One region of the Streptomyces sp. NEAU-174 genome, then DNA from elsewhere that is predicted to be linked to it. Evidence: riboswitches for the same ligand, from Rfam matches in the RefSeq annotation. Region 1 holds a riboswitch; the other holds the start of a gene.
What was found. A riboswitch is a leader RNA that binds a small molecule or an ion and turns the genes downstream of it on or off. The one in region 1 is predicted to bind glycine.
Positions count from the first base shown of each region.

Region 1 (5,080 bases):
TGGGGGATGTCGATGGCGGGATCGGACAGCCGCAGCGGCCCGGCGGGCAGCCGGTCCAGACCGCCCGCGATCCGGCGCAGGTCCGGCCAGGGGATGCCCACTCCACCGCCGCGGGCGTGGGGGTTGAGCCAGAGGCCGTAGCGGTCGCGGTAGAGCGAGTCGGCGATGAGGCGTCCGTCGGCCACCTCGTGCGCGCGGTTCCAGCCACTGGCGGCCAGTTCCTGCGCCGAGGTCACACACGGGGCGTAACCGAGGCCGTCCACGTCCATGTTCCCGTACTGGGCGTCGGGCGAGCCGGGCGCACCGTGCCACAGCAGCATCCAGACCTGGCCCTCGCCGATGGCGTGCAGCAGCGCCTCGTAGGCGTCGTACCGGCCGGGAGCGACCTGCTGCAACGCTCGCTCAACCTGGCCGGCCGCCGCCCCCCAATCCGCGCCCGCGCTCACCTGGGTCCGCCCCTTCTCATCGCCTTGCCCACACCTCACCGGGGAGCGTGCCCGCACCCCTCCTGGTCATCAAACCAGCTTACGGGCCGCGGCAGCGGACCCAGGGGTGAGTCAGAGGTCACGGTCGTAGAACGGACGCACCCGTCCCAGCATCCAGTCGGCCACCGGATCGCCCTGCGCCACGTCCAGCAGCACCAGCTGAACCTTCCACGGCACCGGCACCGCACCGAGGGCGCGGCCCAGCGCCTCCACCGCGCGCGCCTGCCCCGCGGGGTCGGGCTCGTCGAGCTGCACCCCGACGAAGAGCGCCGGCTCGTCGCCCTCGACGCTGGCCAGGGCGCGCCGGGCGGTCCGCACCCCGGTGCCCTTGGCGAACTCGATCCCGGCGGCGGCCAGGAAGTCCACCGGCTCGTCCTGCCAGTCCGGTTCGAAGAGCCGGACCCGGCCACCGGCGGCCGGACCGTCGAGCTCGGTACGCCCGGCGCGGCACAACTCCCGGACGGCGGGCGGAGGCAGCGGTACGACCACCGCGCCGCCGGGGTTCACCGCGATGCCGAGCTGGGGCGGCAGCCCGCGGGCGAACTCCACGGCCGGGGCGATGGTGAAGGACATATGGGAGCCGACGAGCTGGAGGAACTGCTGCTCGGAGCTGAACACCGGGACATACGCGCCGCCGTCGATCTCCATCGTGGGCAGATCGAGGCTCGGGCTGCCCGGGCCCCCGCCGTTGGGCAGCGGGATCCAGAGGTGGCTGCGGGAGAGCGTCTCGACGATGCGCGCTCCGGCCCCGGGGACGCCGACGGAGGCGGCCATCACCTCTTCGAGCTCATTGCCGGGAAACGCCGGTTGCGCGGCATATCCGCCGTCCGGGAATCCTCCGTGCGCCGGGGCCACTCCGTACTGCTCCGGGAAGCTCATCTTCGTCCAACCGCCATCTCGTCCGACCTGCCCGAAGCACCCTAACCGCTGGGCGGCCCGGGGCCGGAGGGGTCGGCGGCGATCTCCACAGCACTTCCCCACCTCGCCCGGACCCGCCCTCGTCACGCTGTGTGATGCCGATGGTCGATTTCCGGCCACCTCCGAGGGAGCGGCGCGCTCACTCGAAGGAGATGCAGCGCAGCGCGCTCGCGCCTCGCCGGTCCAGCAGCACCGCCGACGCGCACCCCCGCGGCGGCCGCCCCTCCTCCATCCCGGTGATCAGCCGCCGCATCGCGCGCAGATGCCGCCCGAAGGCGTAGGCGGAGACCCCGCGGCCACGGGCGGCCTGGCCCTCCAGCGCCTCCGTGGCGCCCACGTCCAGCAGCACCATATGGAGGCCGCGGCCCCGGCGCCGCACGTCCCGGGCCAGCCAGCGGCGCACCCACGGCAGCGCGCCGCAGTCGTGCACCACGACGCTCGCGCCCGAGCGCAGCGCCCGGTGCAGCCCGGCGTAGTGGGCGTACCGGACCAGCGGGCGGTAGAGCGCGTACGGCAGCCAGCCGGGCAGCCGACGCTCCCACGCCTCGCGGGTGTTCTGCGAGTCGACCCTGATCACGGCCGCGCCCGTCTCGTCCAGAAGCGGCACCGTCCGGTTGATCAGGGTGCTCTTGCCGCTGCCCGGCAGCCCGGAGGCGACCAGCACATCCCCTGCCGGAAACCGCAGCTCACGCGGGCCCGCGCCGCCACCCTCCGCCCCGGCGCGCAGATCGTGCACCGCGCTTCTTCGACCGGGGCGGGCCGTCGACCCGGAGGGGATGCGCCCACGCCGCGCCGGCAGGAGCCTCTGTGTTGTCGCGTACGTTCCCTGCCCATGCACCGTGATCGTCCTCCCAGGTCGGTCAACGCTGCTCGTACCCGCAGAGTGTCAAGAAAAGGTAATGTCGGGCAAGGCTGCCCCTGTCCGGGCGGCCGGAGCCCGGTCGGATCGGGGCTTCCCTTCTCGGCCATACATGCGATGATGTCCGCGCAACTCCATACCGGCCGCTTGAATCCGCGCGGGAGAGTCCTTGGTCACCGGCATCCGTGCCGGGTGTCCGGGGCGCCGAAGGAGCAAGTCCTCCCTTGAATCTCTCAGGCCCCGATACCGCACGGACGAGGCAGATCTGAAAAGCGGGCCGCCCGGGCGCGGCTCCACCCAAGGTGCAAACCGGGCCCCTTACGGGCGTCACGGCGAACCTCTCAGGTTCCGATGACAGATGGGGAGGGCGCACGCGTCCTTGCCGTCCGTCCTCGCCGTCGCGCGACCCCGACCTCTGGAGCCTGAATCGTGACCGACGCCCCGCCCACCCCACGCCGTACCGCGCTGGACGCGCGGCACCGCGCGCTCGGCGCCACCATGACCGACTTCGCCGGCTGGGACATGCCGCTGCGCTACGGCAGCGAGCGCGACGAGCACACCGCGGTGCGCACCCGCGCCGGGCTCTTCGACCTCTCCCACATGGGTGAGATCTCTCTCATCGGTCCGCAGGCCGGGGACGCCCTGGACCACGCGCTGGTCGGCCGGCTGTCCGCGCTCGCCGTGGGCCGCGCCCGCTACACCATGATCTGCGACGACGAGGGCGGCATCCTGGACGACCTGATCGTCTACCGCCTCGGGGACGAGGAGTTCCTGGTCGTGGCCAACGCCGCCAACGCCCAGGTGGTGCTGGACGCGCTGACCGGGCGGGCCGCCGGTTTCGAGGCGACCGTGCGGGACGACCGCGACGCCTACGCGCTGCTCGCCGTCCAGGGCCCCGAGTCCCCGGGGATCCTGAAGCGCCTGACCGACGCCGACCTGGACGGGCTGAAGTACTACGCCGGGCTGCCGGGCACCGTCGCCGGCGTCCCCGCCCTGATCGCCCGCACCGGCTACACGGGCGAGGACGGCTTCGAGCTGTTCCTGGCGCCGGACGACGCCGAGCGGGTCTGGGAGGCGCTGACCGAGGCCGGGGCCCCGGCGGGCCTGGTCCCCTGCGGTCTCTCCTGCCGGGACACCCTGCGCCTCGAGGCGGGCATGCCGCTGTACGGGCATGAGCTGACCACCGACACCACCCCCTTCGACGCGGGGCTCGGCCGGGTGGTGAAGTTCGACAAGCCGGGCGACTTCGTCGGCCGCGAGGCCCTGGAGGCCGCGTCCCGCCAGGCGGACACCGTCACCCCGCGCACCCTGGTCGGCCTGATCGCTTCAGGCCGCCGGGTGCCGCGCGCCGGATACGCCGTGGTGGCCGCCGACGGCTCGGCGATCGGCCAGGTCACCTCGGGCGCGCCCTCCCCGACGCTGGGCAAGCCCATCGCGATGGCGTACGTGGACCCGGAGTACGCGAAGCCCGGCACCGAGGGGGTCTTCGTGGACATCCGCGGCGCCCGGGAGCCGTACGAGGTCGTGGCGCTCCCCTTCTACAAGCGCGAGCGCTGACGTTTCCCCGGGCGTGAGCGGTGCCCCGGCCCGTCGCCGGGCCTCTCCGAACGCGAGCAGGGCCCCGGCCCATCCCGCCCCCTCGGCGCCGTATCCCCTCGGCGTCGCATCCCACCAGCTAAGACCCGTTTCCCAAGCACTCCCCCGTATCCAGGAGAATCGGACCATGAGCAACCCCCAGCAGCTGCGGTACAGCAAGGAGCACGAGTGGCTGTCGGCCGCCGACGAGGACGGCGTGTCGACGATCGGCATCACCGAATTCGCGGCCAACGCGCTCGGCGATGTCGTCTATGTCCAGCTCCCGGACGTCGGCTCCACGGTCTCCGCCGGTGACACCTGCGGTGAGCTGGAGTCCACCAAGTCGGTCAGCGATCTGTACACGCCGGTCTCCGGTGAGGTCACCGAGATCAACGAGGACGTGGTGAACGATCCGGCGCTGGTGAATTCCGCCCCCTTCGAGGGCGGCTGGCTGTTCAAGGTGAGGGTGACGAGCGAGCCGGAGGACCTGCTCTCCGCCGACGAGTACACCGCCTTCGCCGAAAACTGACCCTCCTTATTCGATCGGGACCCTCGATGTCGCTTCTGAACAGCTCCCTGCACGAGCTCGACCCGGACGTCGCCGCTGCTGTCGACGCCGAACTCCACCGCCAGCAGTCCACCCTGGAGATGATCGCCTCGGAGAACTTCGCTCCGTCGGCGGTCATGGAGGCCCAGGGCTCGGTCCTGACCAACAAGTACGCCGAGGGCTACCCCGGCCGCCGCTACTACGGCGGCTGTGAGCACGTCGACGTGGTCGAGCAGATCGCCATCGACCGGGTCAAGGAGCTCTTCGGCGCCGAGGCGGCGAACGTCCAGCCGCACTCGGGCGCCCAGGCCAACGCGGCCGCGATGTTCGCCCTGCTCTCCCCCGGCGACACCATCCTGGGGCTCAACCTGGCGCACGGCGGCCATCTGACCCACGGCATGAAGATCAACTTCTCCGGCAAGCTCTACAACGTGGTGCCCTACCACGTGGACGCCGAGACCGGTCTGGTCGACATGGACGAGGTCGAGCGGCTGGCCAAGGAGCACCGCCCCAAGCTGGTGATCGCGGGCTGGTCGGCGTACCCGCGCCAGCTGGACTTCGCCGCCTTCCGCCGGATCGCGGACGAGGTCGGCGCGTACCTGATGGTCGACATGGCCCACTTCGCGGGTCTGGTGGCGGCCGGGCTGCACCCCTCGCCCGTACCGCACGCCCATGTGGTGACCACCACCACCCACA
Region 1 covers NZ_JBQTCE010000003.1:217,403-222,482, forward strand. Annotated here, with positions in the region: gene ACT2CW_RS10345 (enhanced serine sensitivity protein SseB C-terminal domain-containing protein) at 1-446, opposite strand, end outside; gene ACT2CW_RS10350 (enhanced serine sensitivity protein SseB) at 558-1,364, opposite strand; gene ACT2CW_RS10355 (AAA family ATPase) at 1,543-2,247, opposite strand; glycine riboswitch at 2,411-2,521, shown strand; gene gcvT (glycine cleavage system aminomethyltransferase GcvT) at 2,692-3,819, shown strand; gene gcvH (glycine cleavage system protein GcvH) at 3,986-4,366, shown strand; gene glyA (serine hydroxymethyltransferase) at 4,393-5,080, shown strand, end outside.

Region 2 (5,080 bases), on a different contig from region 1:
CATGGACGCCTTCTACGCCTCGGCGGAGCAGGCGGCCAAGCCCAGCCTGCGCGGAAAGCCGGTGATCGTGGGGGGTCTGGGGCCGCGTGGTGTGGTGGCCACGGCCTCCTACGAGGCCCGGGTCTTCGGGGTGCACTCGGCCATGGCGATGGGCCAGGCCCGTCGCCTGTGTCCGAACGCGGCGTTCCTCATCCCCCGCTTCGCGCTCTACCGCAAGGTGAGCGACGTGGTCATGACCCTGCTGCACACCCTGTCGCCTCTGGTGGAGCCGCTGAGCCTGGACGAGGCGTTCGTCGATCTGGAGGCGGGCGGCACCGAACCCACCGTCGAGGCGGCGCGCGCCGTGGCGGAGCGGCTGCGGGCCGACATCCGGGCGGCCACCGGGCTGACCGGATCGGTGGGGCTCGCCGGCTCCAAGATGCTCGCCAAGATCGGTTCGGAGCAGGCCAAGCCGGACGGCCTGGTGGTCATCGAGCCCGGTACGGAGCGCGAGCTGCTCGGCCCGATGTCGGTGCGGACGCTCCCGGGCGTCGGCCCCGCCACGGCGGAGACGCTGCGCCGGGCCGGGATCCACACCGTGGCCGAGACGCGGGAGGCGGGCGAGGCGGAGCTGGTGCGGCTGCTGGGCCGGGCTCACGGCGGGTCGCTGTTCCTGATGGCCGAGGGCCGGGACGAGCGGCCCGTCGTCGCCGAGCGGGACGCCAAGTCCATCTCGGTCGAGGACACCTTCGACGTCGACCTCACCGACCGCACCCGGGTGCAGCTGGAGATCGCGCGGCTCGCCGACCGCTGTGTGCGGCGGCTGCGCGAGGCGGGCCGCTCGGGGCGGACGGTCGTGATCAAGGTGCGGCGGTACGACTTCTCCACACTCACCCGTTCGGAGACCCTGCGCGGGCCGACCGACGACCCGGCGGTGGTGCGGGAGGCCGCGGCGCGGCTGATCGACGGGGTGGAGACCACGGCGGGGGTGCGGCTGCTGGGGGTCGGCGTCAGCGGTCTGGCGGACTTCACACAGGAGGATCTCTTCGCCCAAGCCGCCCAGGCCGCGGAAGCTGCCCAGGCCGCCCAGGCCGCGGAAGCCGTTCAGCCCGCCCAAGCCGCTCATGAGGCCCTGGGGGACGCCGGGCGCCCGCCGGGCCCCGAGAGACCGGAGCCCGTGAGAGAGGGCGCGGGAGAGGCTTCTGAGGACGCTGAGAAGCCGCGGCGCTGGCTCCCGGGCTCCGATGTACGGCACACCGAGTACGGGGCGGGCTGGGTGCAGGGGAGCGGAGTGGGCCGGGTGACCGTGCGCTTCGAGGAGCCGTGGTCGCCACCGGGCCGGGTACGGACGTTCCCCGTGGACGACCCGGCGCTACAGCCCGCCGACCCGCTACCACTGCTGCGCCCGGACGCGGAGGCGGAGGCGGAAGCGGAAGGGGCCGGGGGCCCGGACGGGCCGACCCCGGGGGCCGGTGGGCCCGAGCCCGGCCGGGGGCCGGGTCAGCCCGTGACGTCCAGGCCGTAGTGGTGGTAGAGCTGGAGCTCCTGCTCGGGGGAGAGGTGGCGGCCCACCCCGAAGTCCGGGGCGTCCTTGATCAGGGACCGGTCGTACGGCACCCGCAGGGTGTCGCCGACGACCTCGCTCGGTTCGAGCGGCACGAAGACGTCCCGGCTGAACAGTCCGGTGCGTACCGCCGCCCATTCGGGCTCGCCGGTCGCGTCGTCGAGATAGACCTCGTCCACGGTGCCGATCTTGGCGCCCTCGCGGTCGAATGCCTTGCGGCCGATCAGGGTCCGCGGGTCGATATCGGTCTGCACGCTCTCTCCCACAGGTGGCAAACAGATGAACAAGCAGTTAGCAAGTGCCCATTGCTACCTACAAAAAGCCACATCGCCGCACTCGGCCACTCGAACGTCCGCGACCGTCCCCCGTGGCAGAACCGCTGGTACGCTGACTGTGGCTGTAAACCCCGTGCGGGAGAGTCCTCCGTCGACGCTGTCGGAGGCGCCGAAGGAGCAAACCCTCCCCGGAATCTCTCAGGCACACGTACCGTGCGGGTGAGGTCACTCTGGAAAGCAGGGTGGGCCACGGGCGAGCACAGTTCCGGAGCCCCTCCTCACCGACGGTGAAAACCGGTCAAGCGGTATATGGACCGGTGAAGCTCTCAGGTTGAGATGACAGAGGGGGAGGCCGTCCGGGCACCCGAGTCGCGGTGCCCCTCGTAGGTCGTCACAGACCAGGAGGCCCCCGCAGATGACCGCCAATCGCATCGCACTCTCCGACTTGGAACCTGGTACTCCGTTCGAGCAGCGTCACATCGGCCCGGACGGCGAGGCACAGGCCAAGATGCTCGCCCAGGTCGGCTTCGGCTCGCTGGACGAGCTCACCGAGGCCGCCGTACCGGACGTCATCAAGAGCACCGAGGCGCTGGACACCCTGCCGCCGGCCCGCAGCGAGCCGGAGGTCCTCGCCGAGCTGCGCGCGCTCGCCGACCGCAACCAGGTGCTGCCGTCGATGATCGGCCTCGGCTACTACGGCACCCACACCCCGCCGGTGATCCTGCGCAATGTGCTGGAGAACCCCGCCTGGTACACCGCGTACACGCCCTACCAGCCGGAGATCTCCCAGGGCCGGCTCGAGGCGCTGCTGAACTTCCAGACCGTCGTCGCCGATCTGACCGGGCTGCCCACGGCCGGTTCCTCGCTGCTGGACGAGGCCACCGCGGCCGCCGAGGCGATGGCGCTGTCGCGGCGCGTCGGCAAGGTCAAGGAGGGCGTCTTCCTGATCGACGCCGACTGTCTGCCGCAGACCGTCGCGGTCATACGGACCCGCGCCGAGCCGACCGGTGTCGAGGTCGTCGTCGCCGACCTGGCCGAGGGCATCCCGGACGAGATCGCCGAGCGCGGGGTCTTCGGCGTGCTGCTCCAGTACCCGGGCGCCTCCGGTGTGGTGCGCGATCCGCGCCCGGTCATCGAGCGCGCCCATGAGCTGGGCGCCGTCGTCACCGTCGCCGCCGATCTGCTCGCGCTCACCCTGCTCACCTCGCCCGGTGAGCTGGGCGCGGACATCGCGGTGGGCAGCAGCCAGCGGTTCGGCGTCCCGATGGGCTTCGGCGGGCCGCACGCCGGTTTCATGGCGGTGCGCGACGCCTACGCCCGCAACCTGCCCGGCCGGCTGGTCGGGGTCTCCGTGGACGCCGACGGCGACAAGGCGTACCGGCTGGCGCTTCAGACCCGTGAGCAGCACATCCGCCGGGAGAAGGCCACCAGCAACATCTGCACCGCTCAGGTGCTGCTGGCCGTGATGGCCGGGATGTACGCCGTCTACCACGGCCCGGACGGGCTCGCGGCGATCGCCCGCCGCACCCACCGCTACGCCTCCGTGCTCGCCGAGGGGCTGCGGACCGGCGGTGTCGAGGTGGTGCACGGCGCGTTCTTCGACACCCTCACCGCGCGGGTGCCGGGCCGGGCCGCCGAGGTCGTCGCCGCGGCCCGCGAGGCCGGGGTCAACCTCCGGCTGACCGACGCCGACCACGTCGGCATCGCCTGCGACGAGACCACCGGCCGCGCGCAGCTCGCCGCCGTATGGTCCGCCTTCGGGGTGGACGGCGGCAACGGCGACGCCTCCGGGATCCCCGGGATCGACGAGCTGGACGCCTCGGCGCCGGACGCGCTGCCTGCGGCCCTGCTGCGCCAGGACGGCTATCTGGCCCACCCGGTCTTCCACCAGCACCGCTCCGAGACCGCGATGCTGCGCTATCTGCGCCCCCTGGCCGACCGGGACTACGCCCTGGACCGGGGCATGATCCCGCTGGGCTCCTGCACCATGAAGCTCAACGCGACCGCCGAGATGGAGCCGGTCACCTGGCCGGAGTTCGGCGCGCTGCACCCCTTCGCACCGGCCGAGCAGGCCCAGGGCTATCTGACCCTGATCCGTGAGCTGGAGGAGCGGCTGGCCGAGGTCACCGGCTATGACAAGGTCTCGCTCCAGCCGAACGCCGGGTCCCAGGGCGAGCTCGCCGGACTGCTGGCGGTGCGCGCCTACCACCGGGCCAACGGGGACACCCAGCGCACCGTCTGCCTGATCCCGTCCTCCGCGCACGGCACCAACGCCGCCAGCGCCGTGATGGCCGGTATGAAGGTCGTCGTGGTCAAGACCGGCCAGGACGGCGAGGTGGACACCGACGACCTGCGCGCCAAGATCGAGCAGTACGGCGACCAGCTGGCCGTCCTGATGGTCACCTACCCCTCCACCCACGGGGTGTTCGAGGAGCACATCACCGAGATCTGCGCGACCGTGCACGACGCGGGCGGCCAGGTCTACGTGGACGGCGCCAACCTCAACGCGCTGGTCGGGCTCGCCGAGCCGGGCCGGTTCGGCGGCGATGTCTCGCATCTGAACCTGCACAAGACCTTCTGCATCCCGCACGGCGGCGGCGGCCCCGGCGTCGGCCCGATCGCGGTGCGCGAGCACCTGGCGCCCTACCTCCCCAACCATCCGCTTCAGCCCGCCGCCGGTCCGGCCACCGGCGTCGGCCCGGTCTCGGCCGCGCCGTGGGGCTCCGCGGGGATCCTGCCGATCTCCTGGGCGTACATCCGGCTGATGGGCGCCGAGGGGCTGCGCCGCGCGACCCAGGTCGCGGTGCTCGGCGCCAACTACGTCGCCAAGCGCCTCGAGCCGCACTACCCGGTGCTCTACACCGGCCCCGGCGGCCTGGTGGCCCATGAGTGCATCGTGGATCTGCGTCCGCTGACGAAGGCCACCGGGGTGACCGTGGACGATGTGGCCAAGCGCCTGATCGACTACGGCTTCCACGCGCCGACGATGTCGTTCCCGGTCGCCGGGACGCTGATGATCGAGCCGACCGAGAGCGAGGATCTGGCGGAGCTGGACCGGTTCTGCCAGGCGATGATCGCGATCCGGGCCGAGATCGAGAAGGTCGGCTCCGGCGAGTGGGTCAAGGAGGACAATCCGCTCCGGAACGCCCCGCATACGGCGGCGTCGCTGACCGGGGAGTGGGACCACCCGTACTCCCGGGAGGAAGCGGTCTTCCCGGCCGGGGTCTCGGCGGCGGACAAGTACTGGCCGCCGGTGCGGCGG
Region 2 covers NZ_JBQTCE010000004.1:728,862-733,941, reverse strand. Annotated here, with positions in the region: gene ACT2CW_RS15635 (DNA polymerase IV) at 1-1,504, shown strand, start outside; gene ACT2CW_RS15630 (PRC-barrel domain-containing protein) at 1,480-1,797, opposite strand; glycine riboswitch at 1,945-2,042, shown strand; glycine riboswitch at 2,043-2,171, shown strand; gene gcvP (aminomethyl-transferring glycine dehydrogenase) at 2,234-5,080, shown strand, end outside.
Region 2: another riboswitch for glycine. It lies ahead of gcvP (aminomethyl-transferring glycine dehydrogenase); the one in region 1 lies ahead of gcvT (glycine cleavage system aminomethyltransferase GcvT).